3 regions of the Uliginosibacterium paludis genome follow, and region 3 is predicted to be linked to each of the others. Evidence: predicted binding sites of a transcription regulator. Region 3 holds the regulator's gene; each other region holds the start of a gene.
The links. Region 3 encodes FliA, which starts transcription of late flagellar genes. Its sites were predicted from a motif close to CTAAAGTTNNNNNNNNNNNNGCCGNTA; they were not measured.

Region 1 (5,991 bases), on a different contig from region 3:
TCGTGAATGCGCTGACCACGAATCTGACGTCCTTTTTCCGCGAGGCGCATCACTTCGACATGCTTGCAGAGCAGATGAAGCGCATGTCGGATCGCAGGCCATTCCGTATCTGGTGCAATGCCGCGTCTACCGGGGAAGAGCCCTATTCGTTGGCCATGACAGCCTGCGAAGTCTTCGGCAACAATCCTCCGGTCGAAATCATCGCTTCCGATCTGGATACGAACGTGCTGGCGCATGGACAGAAGGGCCTTTACACGCCCGATCGTGTCGAGCGCCTGAGCAAGGAGCGTGTGCAGCGGTTTTTTGTGCGGGGACCGGGCGACCCCGAGGGGCAGTTCCGCGTCAAGCCCGAGCTTTCACGCCTGATCAAGTTCCGCCAGATCAATCTGCTGGCGCCGAACTGGCCCTTGCAGTCCGGATTCGATGCGATCTTCTGTCGCAACGTGATGATCTATTTCGACAAGCCTACGCAGTACGGCATTCTCGAGCGCTTCGTGTCGCTGCTCCAACCCAAGGGTTTGCTGTATGCCGGGCACTCAGAGAATTTCATTCATGCCGCCAGTCTTTTTCATTCTCTCGGGCGAACGGTCTACGAACGGGCGGATCAGCGCAGAGGCGCATAGCCAGGGCGGATTGACGCGTCGGCGCCACTTCAGGTCAGACAAGGGCATTCCAGGCGAACCCCGCGATCGGGGCAGGTAAGCTTCCATGCATACGAAATCGCTCAAACCAGCCGTATCGCAGACACAGGCCGCCCCGCACCAGGCTGAGCCGGGCGCGGGGCTTGCCCATGCAGGCATGCATGTGCCGCTGCCGGGCCGTGTGCTCCAGGAAAGAATCGTTTTCATCGGGGCCTCGACGGGCGGAACCGAGGCGCTTCGCACGGTGCTGACCGCTTTGCCGGCACACATGCCGCCCATCATGATCGTGCAGCACATGCCGGAAATGTTCACGGCATCCTTTGCCAAGCGGCTCGATGGCCTCTGTGGGCTCTCTGTCAAAGAGGCGGAAGAGGGCGAACGCGTACGGCCGGGGTGCGTGTATATTGCGCCCGGGCACTCTCATCTGCTGGTCAAGCGTGTCGGAGGCGGGTTTCAGTGCGAACTTTCACGCGCCGGACCGGTCAATCGGCACCGTCCCTCCGTCGATGTGCTGTTCCATTCGGCGGCCAAGGAGGCGGGCAGGATCGGGTTGGGCGTCATGCTGACGGGGATGGGAAAGGACGGCGCCGTAGGCATGCTTGCGATGCGCAAGGCAGGTTGTCACAACATTTGTCAGGACGAGCATTCCTGCGTGGTGTGGGGAATGCCGCGAGAAGCAACCATGAATGGTGCGGCCAGTGAGGTGGCTTCATTGCACGATATTCCGGCCAGGATCGTCAGCGTATTGCGTGGCGGCTGACCGCCCGGCTGGGCATAATGGGGCCAGACAGGCAGGGATGTGCCGTAATTGAGCCAAGAGGTCAGACCCTTTTGACCGACCCGCTAAGAATTCACAGTTTCTGCAAGGAGAATATTTCGATGGATGCAAAGGTCACGGTAAGCGATTCGCAGGCGGTGTTGCGGCTTGGCGGGCGTTTCGATTTCAAGGCCCACCGTGAGTTTCGCGATGCCGTGGATTCCCTGCTCGGACAGGCAGGTGGAAAACCTCTCCAGGTTGATCTGGGCGACGTTTCCTATCTCGACAGCTCTGCACTCGGCATGCTGCTGATGCTGCGTGACAAGGCCAAGGCCGCCAACAAGGATGTCGCTTTGATCGGCGTGAAGGGCAGTGTCCGGCAGGTGCTGGATATCGCCAATTTCTCCAAGCTTTTCGCGATCAGCTGATTCACTGCAAATGACCGGTATTCCCTGCGGTGCAAGGCCGCAGGGGGCACCTTCCGGTGCCGGCAGTTCCCGCAAGTCCCCTCTCTTTTTCCCCCGCCCTTTTCCTCCTTAAAGTTATTCCGTGTTCGACCGCTAATTCCGGCAGAGCAGGGCCATGGCAAGGCTTTGGTTTTCGCCACCGTTGATGTGCAGGCAGCTCCCTCAAGTTTGCGCATCGGGTGTCGTAAAGCTCTCAGGAACAACGCTTCACGGTTTTTTGCCGGGATGCGCTGCAGACAGTCAAGCGGAGAACACCATGTCGGAATTGCTGAAGAATATTGATGCGAGGACGAGGCTGGCAGGAACGAACAAGCTCGAGATCCTGCTTTTCTCGCTGGGAACCGACGCCCGGAGCGGGCGCAAGGAAAGTTTCGGCATCAATGTGTTCAAGGTGCGTGAAGTAATGCGCACGCCGCCGATTACCGCTGCCCCCGACATGCAGCCGGGTGTCGAAGGCATGGTGTCGCTGCGCGGCCAGCTTGTGCCCATCGTCGATCTGGCGAAGTACTGCGGGATCGATCCTGAGGGCAAGCGCGAGATCATGATCGTGACCGAGTACAACGGTCATACCCAGGGTTTCCTGGTCGAGGGCGTTGACACCATTCTTCGCCTGGACTGGGCCCAGATGCGGATTCCGCCTGACATGATGACGACCCGCCTCGGCGGACTGGTCACGGCCGTCACCGAGCTTGAAGACAACCGCCTGATCATGATGCTCGACGTCGAAAAGGTCTTGGCCGAAACGACAAAGTATGACGACGACTACATGTTCAAGGACATTCCCCCGATCGGCCGTGACTTCACCGTGCTCTTCGCCGACGACTCCTCCGTGGCACGCCGGCAGATCGCGAAAACACTGGATGTGCTGGGCGTCCGCCACGTGTCTGCCGTGAATGGTCGGGCTGCGTGGGATGAGCTGGAGCGCATCGCCAAGCATGCAGAGGTAACCGGCCGCAAGGTGTGGGAAGTGCTTCACCTCATCTTGACGGACGTCGAAATGCCGGAAATGGATGGCTACATTCTGACCAAGAAAATCAAGACCGATCCCCGCTTCGACGGCGTGCCGGTCCTGATGCATTCTTCCCTGTCGAGCATTTCGAACCAGACTTTGGGGAAATCGGTCGGCGTGGATGGCTATGTGCCCAAATTTGAACCTCATCGTCTGGCGGGTGCCATCCGGGCAATGCTGTCGCCGGAAGACACCCCCGAAATGCTGGCTTGAGCGAATTGGAGGTCAATATGGAAAACGCAAACACCAATCTGCTCGAAACGGTCGATGGCCGTACCAAGCTTGCCGGTTCCAACCGGATGGAAATCCTGCTGTTTTCGCTCGGCACGAGCGAGATCTTCGGCATCAACGTGTTCAAGGTGAGAGAAGTTTCCAAGACACCCTTCATCACCAAGGCCCCGAACATGCCGACGGGAGTTGAAGGACTGATCTCGCTGCGCGGCAACGTGATTCCGGTCCTCTCGCTGGCGCGGATCATTGGAATCAACAAACCCGAGCACGGTCTCGGCGGCTCGATGATGGTGACGGAATACAGCAAGCGCACGCTGGGCTTCCTGGTTCACGACGTGGACAGGATCATTCGCGTCGAATGGAGCAAGGTCCGGCAGCCGGAGAACATGTCGGGCACTTCCCAGAACTACATTACGGCGCTGACCGAACTCGCTGACGGCAAGCTGGTTTCCATCCTGGACGTCGAAACCATCCTCTCCCAGACCTTCGGGGAGGCTCCGGTGGGCCAGATCGCCTCGCTCGACCGGAACAGCGAAACGAACATCTTCTTTGTCGACGACTCGGCGATCGCGCGCAAGAAGATTGCCGAAGTACTCGACAAGCTGGGCGTACGTCACAAGCACGCACTGAACGGGTTGGAGGCCTGGACCCGGCTCGACGGCATGGCCGCCCATGCCCAGCAGCAGAAGAGAAAACTGAGCGACGAAATCAACATGATTCTCGTCGATGCAGAAATGCCGGAGATGGATGGATATGTCCTGACCCGAAACATCAAGAACGATCAGCGCTTCGACGGCATTCCCGTCGTCATGCATTCGTCATTGTCCTCGGAAGCTAACCGCTCGATGGGCAAGGCGGTCGGCGTTGATGCGTACGTTGCGAAGTTCGATGCGGAAATACTGGCGGAAACCTTGCGTCCGTATCTGTTGAAGGCCTACAAGGACTAATCCGGAGAAAACCAATCATGTCGGATCCAAAAATGAAATTCCTGGTGGTGGATGACTTCTCGACGATGCGGCGCATCGTCCGGAACCTCCTCAAGGAGTTGGGCTACACCAACGTCGATGAGGCGGAAGACGGTGTCGTGGCCATGCAGAAGCTGTCAGCCGGGGGGATCGACTTCGTCGTGACCGACTGGAACATGCCGAACATGACAGGCATCGAGTTGCTTCGTGCCATCCGGGCCAATGCAGGCATGGCTCACCTGCCGGTGCTGATGATCACGGCCGAGGCGAAGAAGGAAAACATCATTGAAGCCGCCCAGGCCGGGGCCAGCGGATACATCGTCAAGCCTTTCACTGCGGCGACCTTGTCCGAGAAGCTTGGCAAGATCTTCGAAAAACTGGGCAAGTAATGCCGCCGTCCGGCAGTACTTCAAGCATGTGAGCGGCAAGGCCGCTGAGATACAGGATTAGGAGCCGATACCATGGCCAAACGGCTGAAAGCGGACGAATCAGGCGATAACGACGAATTGCAGGCACTGTTCGATTCCATCACGAACACTTCGGAGCCGGCTCCGGCTGCTCCGGTAGCACGGACGAGTGTTCCGGTTGCAGCACCTGCATCGGACGGTGGTGGCGACTCTGAAGAGTTGCAGGCCCTGTTTGACAGCGTGGCAACGAAGCCCGCGCAGAGCGCACCGGTTGTTCCTGCAGATGACTCCGTGAATATCAAGGAAGCGGTGGCTGCCGCATCTGCCATGTCCGCAGAAGAGCGTCAGCAGCAGGCATTCGTGCAGATCGGTCAGCTGACCCGTCTGCTGCACGACACCATTCACCAGCTCGGCTATGACCGCATGCTGGAAGAAACCGCGGAGAAGTTGCCTGACGCGCGTCAGCGCCTCTCGTACATTTCGCAGATGACCGAGCAGGCGGCGAGCCGCGTGCTCAACGCTACCGATATTGCAAAGCCGATTCAGGACCGGATCGAGAGCGAATCTGCCGAGCTCGGCAAGCGCTGGTCACAGCTCTACAACAAGGAGTTGTCGGTTGAAGAGTTCAAGGCGCTGGCTGCGAGTACCCGCAAGTTTCTTGACCAGTCGGCGAGAGACAGCAAGGTGGTCAACGAGCAGCTTCTCGAGATCATGATGGCGCAGGACTTCCAGGACTTGACCGGCCAGGTGATCAAGAAAATCGTCGAGATGGCGTCCAAGCTTGAAAACGGTTTGCTCAAGGTCCTGATCGACATCATGCCCGAGAGCAAGCGTGTGGTTGCAGAAGATGGTCTCCTCAACGGCCCGGTCGTGAGTGCGGAAGGGCGGGAGGATGTCGTGACCAGTCAGGAGCAGGTCGACGATCTGCTCGACAGTCTGGGTTTCTGAGTGTCGGCGCGAAGCGGCGACATGCGTTCGAATTTGTCAGCGTATAACCGGAGTCAGCCATGAGCGATTTCGCGGGAATGGAAGATCTGCTGCAGGACTTCCTCGTTGAAGCCGGAGACTTGCTCTCTGGCGTCGACAACAAACTCGTAGATCTGGAGCGCACCCCCAACGATCTGGGATTGCTCAACGAGATCTTCCGGGGTTTTCACACCATCAAGGGCGGCGCGGGCTTTCTGAACGCGACCGAACTGGTGGCCTTGTGCCACCTGACGGAAAACCTGTTCGACAAATTGCGGACCGGAGAGCTCAAGGTCGGCCCCGAGATGCTTGACGTGATCCTTGCGGCCACGGCTGCAGTACGGACCATGTTCAACGAACTCGAGCGCGGCATGTTGCCGGCTTCTGCGGACCCTCAGCTGATGGACCAACTCAAGCATGCGCTGGCGGGCACCCTCGCCGATGTGGCCCGCTCCCGTCCGGCCGCCGAGCCCGCCGTTCCGGTAGTGGCGGCCGCTGCACCGGTGGCTGGTTCGCCGAATGACCCGGACTGGAACGCCTACTATCAT
Region 2 (5,991 bases), on a different contig from region 3:
TGATCGTGGATGACTCGGTCACCGTGCTCGCGTCGATCATGAAGGCGCTCGAATCCCAGCCGAACCTGCGCTTCTGCGCGGTGCGCCAGCCGGAACTGGTGCTCGAAACACTGATGGATTTTGCGCCGGACGTGCTCCTGCTCGACTTCCACATGCAGGAATGCAATGGTCTTGAGGTGGCCAAGATCATTCGCCAGAACAAGGCCTTCGAATCCATTCCGCTCATCTACCTGACCAGCGAAACCAGCGAAGCCATCCAGCTCGAAGCGATGCGCCATGGCGGTGACGATTTCCTGACCAAACCGATCAGTCAGGCTCAGCTCGTCAATACCGTCATCAGCAAGGCCGAGCGCTATCGCAGCCTGCGCAAGCTGATGGTGGAAGACAGCCTCACCGGCCTGTTCAACCACGTGAAAACCAAGGCGCTGCTGCAGCAGGCCCTGTTGCAGGCCGAGCGCGTGGGGTCGCCTGTGTGTTATGCCATTCTGGATATCGATCATTTCAAGAAGGTGAATGACACCTACGGCCACACCGTGGGCGACCGCGTGCTGCGTTCGCTGGCGCGTTTCCTCAAGCAACGGCTGCGCAAGGCGGACATCGTCGGGCGATACGGCGGCGAGGAGTTCGTCGTGGTGTTCGTGGATGCGCCGGTCGAGCAGGCGCTTGAGCGGCTGGAGAGCATCCGCGACAGTTTTTCGCGCATCTATCACGCGTACGACGACGGGATTTTTTCGGTCACCTTCAGTGCCGGCATGGCGCAGTTTCCCGATTACGGAAACATGATGGATCTCATGGTCGCAGCCGATCAGGCGCTCTATGCTGCAAAGCGTGAAGGGCGGAATCGCGTCAACCTGGCCTGATCGCTCCGGGTTCAAGAAAGCCCGCGTCGCGACGTAAAAGCATGTCTGGCTCCGGCTGCGCACTGTCTGCCAGCTGTGCCTTTCTTGCTATGGACATGTGTTCAGGTGCCGATTGATATTTCCCGTTTCGAACAGCTGAAAGCCTCGGGCGATCTTCCCTCGCCCAAGGGGATTGCGCTGGCCGTCATCCGCTTGACGCAGCAGGAGCGGATGTCGCTGGCCGAGCTTGCCGCGTTGATCCGCAGCGATCCGGCTTTCGTAGGGCGGCTCATCAAGGCTGCCAACGACATCATCGGTTACGGCAGGCGACCGGTTGCCTCGATCGGCGAGGCGCTGAACGTGCTCGGCGTACCCGCCGTCAGAGCCATGGCGCTCGGTTTCTCCCTGCTCAACAACTACCGCAGCGGCGCCTGCGAGGGCTTCGACTATCGTGCCTTCTGGGGCAAATCGTTGCTCACCGCGGTCACGATGCAGACGGTGGCCCTGCGCACACGCGTCGTTGCGCCGGATGAGAGCTATTGCCTCGGTCTGCTCGCCCGGGTCGGCCAGCTCGCACTCGCCACGCTCTATCCGCACGACTACTCCCGCATCTGCCAGGAGGCCGGCAGCGATCCGCTGCAACTGCTCGAGCATGAAACCCGGGCCTTCGCGATGAACAGCGCCGAGCTGGGAGCCGCCATGCTCGCGGACTGGGGCCTGCCACGCCTGTTTTGCGATGCCGCGTTCAACGTGGCGATCCTGCGTGCCGGCCATCACGGCGAGGGCACGCGTCAGGCTGCACTCGAGTATTCCCTGAGCTTCGCCCGGATTGCGGGTGGTCTGTGCAACACGACCGAGCAGGACTGCCAGCCGCTGCGCTGGAAGCTGCTCACCGCAGGCTCCTGTCTCGGATTCGATGAGGAAACCGTTTCCGGGATGATCGACACCGCGCTCCTGGAGTGGAGCGAATGGGGTGTGCTGCTGGATGTTGCGACCGATGGCTGTTCGCCCTTCCAGTCGAAAGAGGAGGGGCCGGAGCTGCCGGCGTCTGCGTTGCCGGCAGACGACGAGGGCGTAAGTGCCAGTCAGCGCGCGAGCGACGGGATGCGGGTGCTGCTGGTTGAAGCGGATCCCTCGCAGCGTGCGTCGCTGCGTGCCTACCTGCTCAAGGCCGGTTATGAAGTGGCTGAAGCTACGGACGGGTTCAGTGCGACCGAGACGGCGCTCGACTTCCGTCCCGACATGATGCTGCTTGGCTGGTCACTGCCGGATGTTTCCGGGCTTGAAATGCTGGCCAGCCTTCGCCGCACCCGGATCGGTCGGGCCATCTACATCGTGCTGCTCACGCTGAGCGGTGACGAGGAGACCACGATTGCCGCCTTCGATGGCGGAGCAGACGACATCCTGTCGCTGCCCGTGTCAGAAAGATTGCTACTTGCGCGCCTGGAAGCCGGCAAGCGCATCAGCTCGCTTCAATACGAGATCGAGCAGGACCGCGAGGAGATCCGCCGCTTTGCAGCCGAGTTGGCGGTGAGCAATCGCCGTCTGCAGGAGGTCGCGCTGACGGACTCGCTGACCGGTTTTCCGAACCGCAGGTGCTTTGTGGAAAGACTTGAGGAAATCTGGTCTGCCACCCAGGCTTCGAATGCGTTGCTGGCCTGTATCGTGATCGATATCGATCGCTTCAAGGGCATCAACGACGCTCACGGCCATGAGGCGGGTGACAAGGTGCTGCGTGCGGTTTCAGTTGCCATCCGCAGCAGCCTGCGCTCGAGCGATCTGCTGGCCCGCCTCGGCGGCGACGAGTTCGTTGTGCTGTGCCCGGGGCTGTCGCTCGAGGCGGCTCAGGCCTGTGCCGAACGCATCCGGCGCGCAGTGATCGCTGTGGATGTGACGGCGGGCCCGCATCGGCTGAAGCCGCAGGTCAGCCTCGGCGTGGCCTGCCGGGATCGTCATACGCCGGATGCCGATGCGCTGGTGCGTCAGGCTGACCAGAGCCTTTATCGGGCGAAACAGGCTGGCCGGAATCGCGTTTCTGCCTTGCAGGCGGGCGAATAAAGGGAAAGTCCCTATTATTTCAAACACACCCTAAAGTTCGCTCCGATGCGGTCGTAAATCATCAATGAGTGCCGCATAGGTTTTTGATTTTTCCTTAAAAATCATCAATTTGATTGAATTCTGGATTCCTTTGCCAAGGCGTGTAGGACATGTTCCTACACGCCTTGCGCGTCTTATTGGTACGTCATTTTCCGACACTGCCTGAATTGTTGTCGCCCCCTGCGTCGACAACAATTGACACACAAACCCGAAAGCAGAACGGGTCCCCCGAACAGTGCAGTGGAGGCAAACATGAAAATGGATATTGGCGGCGAAATCAGGGAACTCAATCTCTCCTACCTGATGCTTGCGCAGCAGATGCTGCAGTCCGACCGGGCGAACGCCATGTTCAAGCTGGGAATCGGCGAAGACGTCGCCGATATCGTCGAGAACCTCTCTCCGGCCCAGATCCTGCGCATGGCATCAAACGAAATGCTGTTGTGCCGTTTCCGCTTCGATGACAGTTTGCTGCTCAATCTGATGAGCAATCATGGTCGCGAAAATGCTGCGGCCCGCATTCATGCCACCATCCTCGCGGCCTCCAAGCCTGTTGAACATCTTTCCTGAGCCGGGATCCGGGAGCGCGTCATGAGAATGAAAAGTCTGGTGCAGGATGCAGAGGAAACGAGGCTGGCGATCGAGATGATCGAACTCGGCGCCCGCATGCAGATGCTGGAGTCCGAGACCGGACTCTCTCGCGAACGTCTCCTGAAGCTGTACAAGGAAATCCGCGGTGAGTCGCCGCCCAAGGGCATGCTGCCTTTCTCGACTGACTGGTTTATCCCGTGGCAGCAGAACGTGCACGCCTCACTGTTCATGTCCCTGCGTGGCTTCGTGACGCGCAACGCCCGCCTCGACGGTCTGGCCGCCACACTGCAGGCTTATCGCATGTACCGGGAGCAGCTCGAGCGCAATGACCTGGAAGAGGTGTTGAGCCTGACCCGCGCCTGGACGCTTGTCCGGTTCTTTGATGCAAAGATGCTGCAGCAGACATGCTGCACGAAGTGCTCGGGGCATTTCGTGGCGCATGCCTTCGATCCGTCCCACGGTTATGTCTGCGGGCTCTGTCACGTCCCCGCCCGTGCGGGTAAGGGTAAGCGCCCGATGCGCGATGTGAGCGCCGTGGCGGTCTGATTCCTTGATTTCTGGATCGCGAAAAAAGCCGGCATTGCCGGCTTTTTTGTGTCTGTTGAGCGGCGAGCGACTGTCAAGTTTCGCTGTGGGATGCCGATATCCCGGTAGGTCTGGGCATGACCCGGTTGATCAATTCGGGCAGAAGGTCTGAGCGATGTTCCTCATCATCGGTTACGTCATCATCCTCGCGGCATCCGTGGGGACATACGCGGTACACGGCAGCCTCGCGGCCCTGTTCGTGCCCATGGAGTATCTGGCCATCGTGGGGCTGACCATCGGTGGTCTGGTGGCCGGCAATTCGCCCAAGAACGTCAAGGCCGCTTTCGGCGCACTGCCTGCCCTGTTCAAGGGCTCGCCCTACAACAAGACCTTCTACATCGAGCTGCTGGCCATGCTGTTCGAGATCCTGGCCAAGGTCCGCAAAGAAGGGCTGATGTCGATCGAAGGCGACATCGAGAACCCGGAATCCAGCCCGATCTTTTCCAAGTACCCCGCCTTTCTGCACGACCACCACGCTGTCGAGTTTCTCTGTGATTACCTGCGCATGATGGTGGGCGGCAACCTGAATGCTTTCGAGCTCGAGAACCTGATGGATATCGAGATCGAAACCCATCATGCCGAAGCCCATGCCCCGGCGCACATCTGGTCCAAGACGGGGGATGCGACGCCAGCATTCGGTATCGTGGTGGCGGTGATGGGGGTGGTGAACGTCATGGGGTCGGTGGGCGAGCCCCCGGCGGTGCTGGGCAAGATGATCGGTGGTGCGCTGGTGGGGACCTTTCTCGGTATTCTTGTGTCATACGGTTTCGTTGCCCCGATTGCCTCGCAGCTCGAGCAGAAGGTGGAAGAGGGCGGAAAGATCTATCAGTGCATGAAGGTCGTGCTGCTGGCGAGCATGAGCGGTTACGCGCCGCAGGTGGCGGTCGAATTTGGTCGCAAGGTTCTGTTTGCAGGTGACAGACCGGGCTTCACCGAACTCGAAGAAGAAATCAAGAGCCGCAAGAAGTGAGCCCTGAGCGGATGGAGATGAGCGCAGCATGAGCGGCGACAACCAGCAACCCATCATCGTCAAGCGCATCAAGAAGGGCGGGGGCGGCGCTCATGGTGGTGCATGGAAAATCGCGTATGCCGACTTCGTGACGGCCATGATGGCGTTCTTTCTGCTGATGTGGCTGCTCGGTTCCACAACCCAGGGAGATCTGAAGGGCATTGCGGATTTTTTCCAGAACCCGTTGAAAGTCTCGATGGCTGGCGGACCGGGCTCCGGCAGCGCGACGGCGCCGATTTCAGGTGGGGGTCAGGATCTGACCAAGTCGGTCGGGCAGATCGCGAAGAGTTCCTACAAGGAGCCGAAGAAGATCAGTGAGGTCAAGGTGACTCCTGCCGAATCGAATGCTGTCACCGGGACGGGGCAGGCCGATCTGAAAGCTGCCGAGAAGCAGATCGAGCAGGAAGAAAAAATGCGTCTGCAGGATGTGAAGGACAAGCTGGAGGCCGTGATCGAAGCCAGTCCCGATCTTCGGCAGTTCAAGAGCCAGCTCCTGCTGGACCTTACATCGGAAGGCCTGCGCATTCAGATCGTGGACGATCAGAACAGGCCGATGTTCGATTCGGGTGGTGCCGAGATGAAGCCCTATACGCGCAGCATCGTGCGGGCCATTGGCCAGGTGCTCAATCAGGTACAGAACAAGGTCAGCATTTCCGGACATACCGATGCCGCGCGTTATGCCGGCGGAGATCGCGGGTTTTCAAACTGGGAACTCTCCTCAAATCGTGCGAACGCCTCACGCCGCGAGCTGATCGTAGGCGGCATGGACGAACGCAAGATCATGCGCGTTGTCGGGCTCTCATCGACCATTCCGCTCGACCGCAACGATCCGCTCAATCCCATCAACCGGCGCATCACGCTGATCGTGATGAA
Region 3 (5,991 bases):
TGACGGTTCACGTGGTCCGCGATGCGACCGATCTGCGGCAGACGCTGCAGGATCTTCGCCAGAAGCACATGGTGATCATCGATACCATGGGCATGAGCCAGCGCGACAAGATGGTCGTGGAGCAGGCCTCCATGCTGACGGCTGCCGGCGTCGTCCGCCGCCTGCTCGTTCTCAACGCGACTTCGCGCGGCGATACCCTCGACGACGTGGTGCGTGCCTACGATGGCCCGGATCTTGCGGGATGCATCCTGAGCAAGGTCGATGAAGCGGCTTCGCTGGCGCCGGTGCTGGATGTGGCCATGCGTCGCGAGCTGCAGATGTACTACGTCGCCAACGGTCAGCGCGTGCCGGAAGATCTCCATCTTCCCAACTGTGCCTATCTGGTCCATCGGGCCTTGCGTGAGATCGGGGCGGATTCGCCCTTCAAGCTGGACTCGAAAGAGGCCGGCATGCTCATGACGAAGCCGCTCGAACCGGTGCGTGCCCAGAGGGGAGTGACGAGATGATGGACAAACGCTTTCAGGATCAGGCCCAGGGCTTGCGCCAGCTGCTTCATGCAGCGCCGCCCGAGGTGCTGGCGGTGCTGCCCTGCGGGCAGGGCAGCATGAACTGGGTGGCCGGACAGCTGCGCGCGCGCGCCGCATCAGGCGCCCGCATCCTCGCGATGGAAGAGCGTCGTGCCTACGGCAATCTGGCCGACTGTCTCGGCATCAGCCCGCGCTTCGATCTGGCTGCGGCCATGCGCGGCGAACTGCCGCTGGATGCGTGCATCCATGAATCGGTGGCCGGTCTGGATGTGACCCTGGTGGCTGCACTTGCCGACGCGCTGGGCAAGGATCGCATTTTCAACCAGCGCTGCGAGGCCCAGCTTCGCGTGCTGCGCAGCGGCTGGGACGAATGGGTGGTGCTGGCCCGGGGCGGCTCCATCGAAGGCTTCTCGCAGCTTTCCCTCGCCTCGCCGAGGTTTCTGGTGGCCCTGTCGAGCGACCCCATGTCGCTGACGGCGGCCTATGCTTGTCTCAAGCAGATCGCTGCCGCGGGCGGCGAGCGTCTGGTGTCGATCTGCATGACGGATGCGGAGGCGCCTCACGCCCGGCAAACCTTGCAGCGTCTGTGCGATGTGGTCCTGCAGCGGCTCGACATGCCCCTGCAGCCGGTTAGCAGCGTGGGCGAGGCGCTGGCCTGCGGGCGCCATGAGCCGGGCAGCGGGGCCGATGCCTACATCGACCGCCTTGTGCGTGCTGCCGCAGGGGGCGCGCGTCAGGGGCTGGCCGCCAAGGGCTGAATGGCTCCGAATTGAGCGGGACTTGTCCGCTTTTTCCGGCGCTAGGAAGCAGCAGGGCCGTCGCAGAATGGTGACAACATTCTTTAACGCATGTCGCAGCTCCGCAAGGCGCCGCAACCCGTCAGAAGAGAGAGACAACGATGTATAACGCAGCTGGAACACTGGACAAGAACCAGCTCATTGCGCGCTACGCGCCGCTGGTCAAAAGGATTGCCTACCACTTGATGGCCAAGCTGCCGGCGAGCGTGCAGGTCGATGACATCATCCAGAACGGCATGATGGGTCTGCTCGATGCGATCACGCGTTACGAGGAAGGACTGGGCGCCCAGTTCGAGACCTACGCGGTGCAGCGCATCCGCGGCGCCATGCTCGATGGTCTGCGCGAGAACGACTGGTTGCCACGCAGTCTGCGCCGCGAGATGCGACGCATCGAGACCGCCGTGCACACGCTGGAGCAGCAGAACGGACGCCAGCCCACCGAGGGTGAGCTTGCCAAGCTGCTGGGCATGGATCTGGGCGAATACCAGAAGATGCTTCAGGACGCCCGCGGCTATCAGCTGGTGTATTTCGAGGATTTTGGTGACGAGGATGACGACGATTATCTCGAACGTCATATCGTCGGTGCAGCGCCCGATCCACTCACGATGCTGGAGGATCATGACATGCGCAACACGTTGATACAGGCGATCGAAGATTTGCCCGAGCGCGAGAAGATGGTCATGGGGCTTTATTACGAGGAAGACATGAACCTGCGCGAGATCGGCGAGGTGCTGGGCGTGTCGGAGTCGCGCGTCTGCCAGCTGCACAGCCAGGCCATTGCACGCCTGCGCTCGCGCATCTCGGGTGGCCGCGAAACACCGCGCACGCGTCAGCGCCGCGCCAGCGCAGCCTGAGCGGAAGGGTGGAGTAGCGCGTGGATCTCATCAGCATCATTGGCCTGCTCGTCGGTCTGGTCGCGATTGTCGGCGGCCAGCTGCTCGAAGGCGGCCATATCGGTTCGCTCATTCAGCCGACCGCTTTCCTGATCGTCATTGGCGGCACTGCGGGAGCCGTGATGCTGCAAAGCCCGTGGAAGACCTTCAAGGCCGGTCTGCGGATGGTGAAGTGGGTTTTTCAGCCGCCGGCGCCTTCGCTCGAGCGGATCATCGCCGACATCGTTTCCTGGAGCGGGGTGGCGCGCAAGGAAGGCCTGCTGGCGCTGGAGTCCCGCATCGAGTCGCATCGTGATCCCTTCGTCCGCAAGGGGCTGCAACTGCTCGTCGACGGCGTCGAGCCCGAGCGCATCCGTGATGTGCTTGAAGTCGAGATCGGTGCGTGGGAAGGCGAGCTCAAGCAGGCAAGCAAGATCTGGGAGGCCGCGGGCGGCTATGCGCCGACCGTGGGGATTCTCGGTGCGGTGATGGGGCTCATCCATGTGATGGAGAACCTCTCTGACCCTTCCAAGCTGGGCGCCGGTATCGCGGTGGCGTTCGTGGCGACGATATACGGCGTGGGCTCGGCGAACCTGGTCTTCCTGCCGATTGCCAAGAAGCTGCATGCCACCATCGGTCAGCTGGTGGCGGTTCGCGAGATGACGCTTGACGGGCTTATCGGCATCGCGCACGGAGATAACCCCCGCCTCATCGAGTCCCGCCTGAGGGGCTACATCAACTGAGGCGCGCGCGGCTTACAGCGCCCAGAAGACGAACACGCCCATGGTTTCGTCGCCATCGTTGAGCAGCATGTGTGTCGAGCCTGCCCGGGTAAGGATCACGTCCCCCTGCTTCGCGCGCCGCTCCTCGCCATCGATCCTGATCAGGCCGCAACCGTATTGCACGACATAGATTTCCTCGCGGTCGTCCTTGTGTCCGTGCTCTCCGATCGAGGTGCCCGGAGGCAGCTCGGTGAAGGCGACGTAGCGCAGCCCGGACGCAAAGTCTTCGGCACCGAAGAGCTTGCAGCTGCGTGCCAGCCCCTGACCGTCGTGAATGCTTTTCTCGACGACAGGCATGTCGTGGTAGTTGCGGATTTCCATGCGTTTGCTCCCTGATGATGCCCGGCATCTTACCTGCTCCGGCCGCGGCCTCCGTCCTGGCCAGCCCTGTCAGGCGAAGGCGGCTGCCACGTCCGGCAGAAGGGTTAGAATGGCTCAGGCACATGCAGGAGTCATGTGCCTCACACACCGCAAACAAGGAGGCTTTCACATGAAACGCGTAGTCATTGCACTGTCGCTGGCTGCATTGTCCGTCCCCGCTTTTGCGAAGATGGACTGCGCCGAACTCAAGTCTGCCATTGCGGCGAAGATCGAGTCCAAGGGCGTGACGGCCTATACGCTTGAAGTCGTCGATAAAGGCCAGGGCGGGTCGGCGCGGATTGTCGGTTCCTGTGAAGGAGGCGCCAAGGAAATCGCTTACGTGCGCGGCAAGGCGGCTCCTGCCGCAGCAGCGCCGGAGTCGAAGTAATCGTGTTGTCAGGCGCGCGCAAGGCGCGCCTGTTTTTCAGCGGCTGTAGCCGCGGAATCCGCTGAGCAGCCAGACCGAGGCTTCACGCCGCAGGCCGGGTTCGATCTCGACACTGATCCGGGCGAGTTTCGTTGCGCTGGCAAAGCGCTCGAGCAAAGCCTGGTTGTCGTCCCGGCTGATGAGGATGAACGGGCGGCTGTGCAGCGAGTCGTCCAGCGGAGAGGTCAGCTGGTAGTGGTCTGCCGGGTGCGGTCCGGGCGTCCAGGCCGCGTGATCGGGCTCGATGTCGCGGAACTGGTAGAGCATGTGAGCCATCATGGTCCGGTCTTCGGTCAGCATGACAGCGTCAGGATGTGCCGCCAGGTACGGCCGGATGGCTGCTGCCAGCGTATCCCAGCCTTTCGCCCGCTTGAGCGGATCCATCCTTGCGGTCTGCGTTTTGCCGCTCACCCGGTAGAAGTCCCCCAGGTGATAGGCGCCGAACATCAGCACGAGGTTGAGCCCCAGCGCAATCAGCCACCAGTTCTGGTTACGAAGGCGGGCCAGGAATTTCGTGGCCAGCAGCAGCGCGGCCAGCAAGGCTGGCGCGGCCCAGTTGCCGTTCGCTTCGGAGCGGCTGGCCTGGATGATGACAATGGCAAGCAGCGGCACGCTGAAGGCGAGCAGGAACTGGTAGCGCCCGTCACGGCGCTTGCGCCAGGCGAGCAGCAGGCCCCCCAGAAAAGCGAGGGCGAAGCCCGGGCCCAGTGATCCGGCCTGGGCAAGCAGAAACTCGCCAAGGTTGCCGCTTTTGTCGTTGAGGCCATCCACATGCGTGATGTCAGCCGTATGGCGCAGGGTCGGGAAGTCGTGCGCCCAGTTCCACAGGATATTGGGCAGCACGATCAGGCAGGCCAGCGCGATGGCGGCCCAGAGCCCGGGATGAACGAAAATGCGCCGCAAGCGGATGTTGGACAGCAGATAGAACCCGGCGGACAGGCCGAAGGCGGCCATCGTGTACTTCGACATGATGCCGAGGCCCACTGCCGCACCGAGCAGGAGCCAGTCCCGCATGTAGTCGGTTTCCAGTGCGCGGATCAGGGCCAGCATGCCCAGCGCCCAGAAGAACATGAGCGGCGCGTCGGTGGATACGGCCAGCCCGAGTGCAGAGACGAGCGGGATGAGGCAGAAGGCGAGCCCGGTGCGGAAGCCCACGCGGGCGTCGAAGAGCCGGGTACCGATCCGGTAGAGCAGCCAGGAGGTTGCGGGATACAGGATCAGGGCGGGCAGCTTTACCGCGAGCAGTCCGTCGCCGAAGAGTGCCGTGCTGGCGGCGATCAGCCAGCCGATGACCGGGGGCTTGGAGAAGTATCCCCAGTCGAGCGACTGCGCCCAGGTCCAGTACTGGGCTTCGTCGATATAGAGCGTGACCCCCAGACGCGGAATGACCCAGAGCCGGTAGACAGTCAGCAGGATCAGCAGCAGCACGAGCAGCCAGGGCTGTGCCATGTGGCTGGTCGGCCGGGTTTCAGCCGAGCTCATGCGCATCCGCGTCCAGTCTTCCATTACTTCACTTTCACGAGAACAACGCCGCCTTCACGGAAGAGCACTTCAACATTGGCGTCGGCGGGAAGACGATCAACGCGGGTCAGCGCGATCACGCCCGGCTGGGCCTGTACGGTCGGGCTGACCTGTTGACGATAGACCGAGAAGCTGGGCGCATGGAAGTTCCAGAGGATGCCCGGCGTCTCCAGCTTACGAGCGACCAGCCCTGCGCGCTTGACCGGCCCTTGCAGGACGTCTCCCACGAAGGGCGCGACGGCCAGCGCCATCAGCAGCGTGTTGAGTACGGTCGCCACCAGAATCCGGCGCGGCAGCTCGATCGGCGCACGCAACACGAACACGCTGGCCAGAAAGGCGACCGCGATCGTGACGTAATAGCCGGCAGGAATTGCATCGGCCACGCGGCTGACCTGCGCCCGGTAATACGCATCCCGCACCCAGCCTGCTTCACCGGAGTGTGCCAGCAGCCAGGGCAGGGCGATGAAGAGCAGCATCAGCACCAGTACAGGCGCTGCCGCCAGTGCGACCGAGCGCACGCGCTCGCGATGGAGCGCAAGCAGTACGAAAAGCGGCGTGCAGCCATACAGTGCGTAGTGCGGCAGCTTCGTGCCCGAAAGCGAGAAGAAAACCGTTACGAACAGGAACCAGATCCAGAGAAAGCGCGGCAGCGGCGCCTTCCAGTCGGCCGGCAGCTGGCGCACCGAGGCGATCAGCCAGGTCAGC

Region 1: ABDB87_RS17790 (chemotaxis protein) is a predicted target of FliA. The motif match lies at 2,027-2,053, and genes of this name have one in related genera.
Region 2: motA (flagellar motor stator protein MotA) is a predicted target of FliA. The motif match lies at 4,143-4,169, and genes of this name have one in related genera.

What each region holds. Positions count from the first base shown of each region.
Region 1 covers NZ_JBDIVF010000010.1:76,042-82,032, reverse strand. Annotated here, with positions in the region: gene ABDB87_RS17805 (CheR family methyltransferase) at 1-623, shown strand, start outside; gene ABDB87_RS17800 (chemotaxis protein CheB) at 709-1,401, shown strand; gene ABDB87_RS17795 (STAS domain-containing protein) at 1,521-1,826, shown strand; gene ABDB87_RS17790 (chemotaxis protein) at 2,122-3,087, shown strand; gene ABDB87_RS17785 (chemotaxis protein) at 3,105-4,052, shown strand; gene cheY (chemotaxis response regulator CheY) at 4,070-4,459, shown strand; gene cheZ (protein phosphatase CheZ) at 4,532-5,425, shown strand; gene ABDB87_RS17770 (chemotaxis protein CheA) at 5,485-5,991, shown strand, end outside.
Region 2 covers NZ_JBDIVF010000010.1:82,617-88,607, reverse strand. Annotated here, with positions in the region: gene ABDB87_RS17835 (GGDEF domain-containing protein) at 1-860, shown strand, start outside; gene ABDB87_RS17830 (GGDEF domain-containing response regulator) at 966-2,897, shown strand; gene flhD (flagellar transcriptional regulator FlhD) at 3,189-3,503, shown strand; gene flhC (flagellar transcriptional regulator FlhC) at 3,525-4,070, shown strand; gene motA (flagellar motor stator protein MotA) at 4,225-5,079, shown strand; gene motB (flagellar motor protein MotB) at 5,108-5,991, shown strand, end outside.
Region 3 covers NZ_JBDIVF010000003.1:174,354-180,344, forward strand. Annotated here, with positions in the region: gene flhF (flagellar biosynthesis GTPase FlhF) at 1-506, shown strand, start outside; gene ABDB87_RS09600 (MinD/ParA family ATP-binding protein) at 503-1,285, shown strand; gene ABDB87_RS09605 (RNA polymerase sigma factor FliA) at 1,426-2,178, shown strand; gene ABDB87_RS09610 (flagellar motor protein) at 2,199-2,939, shown strand; gene ABDB87_RS09615 (cupin domain-containing protein) at 2,952-3,299, opposite strand; gene ABDB87_RS09620 (DUF1161 domain-containing protein) at 3,469-3,726, shown strand; gene ABDB87_RS09625 (glycosyltransferase family 39 protein) at 3,763-5,247, opposite strand; gene ABDB87_RS09630 (ArnT family glycosyltransferase) at 5,271-5,991, opposite strand, start outside.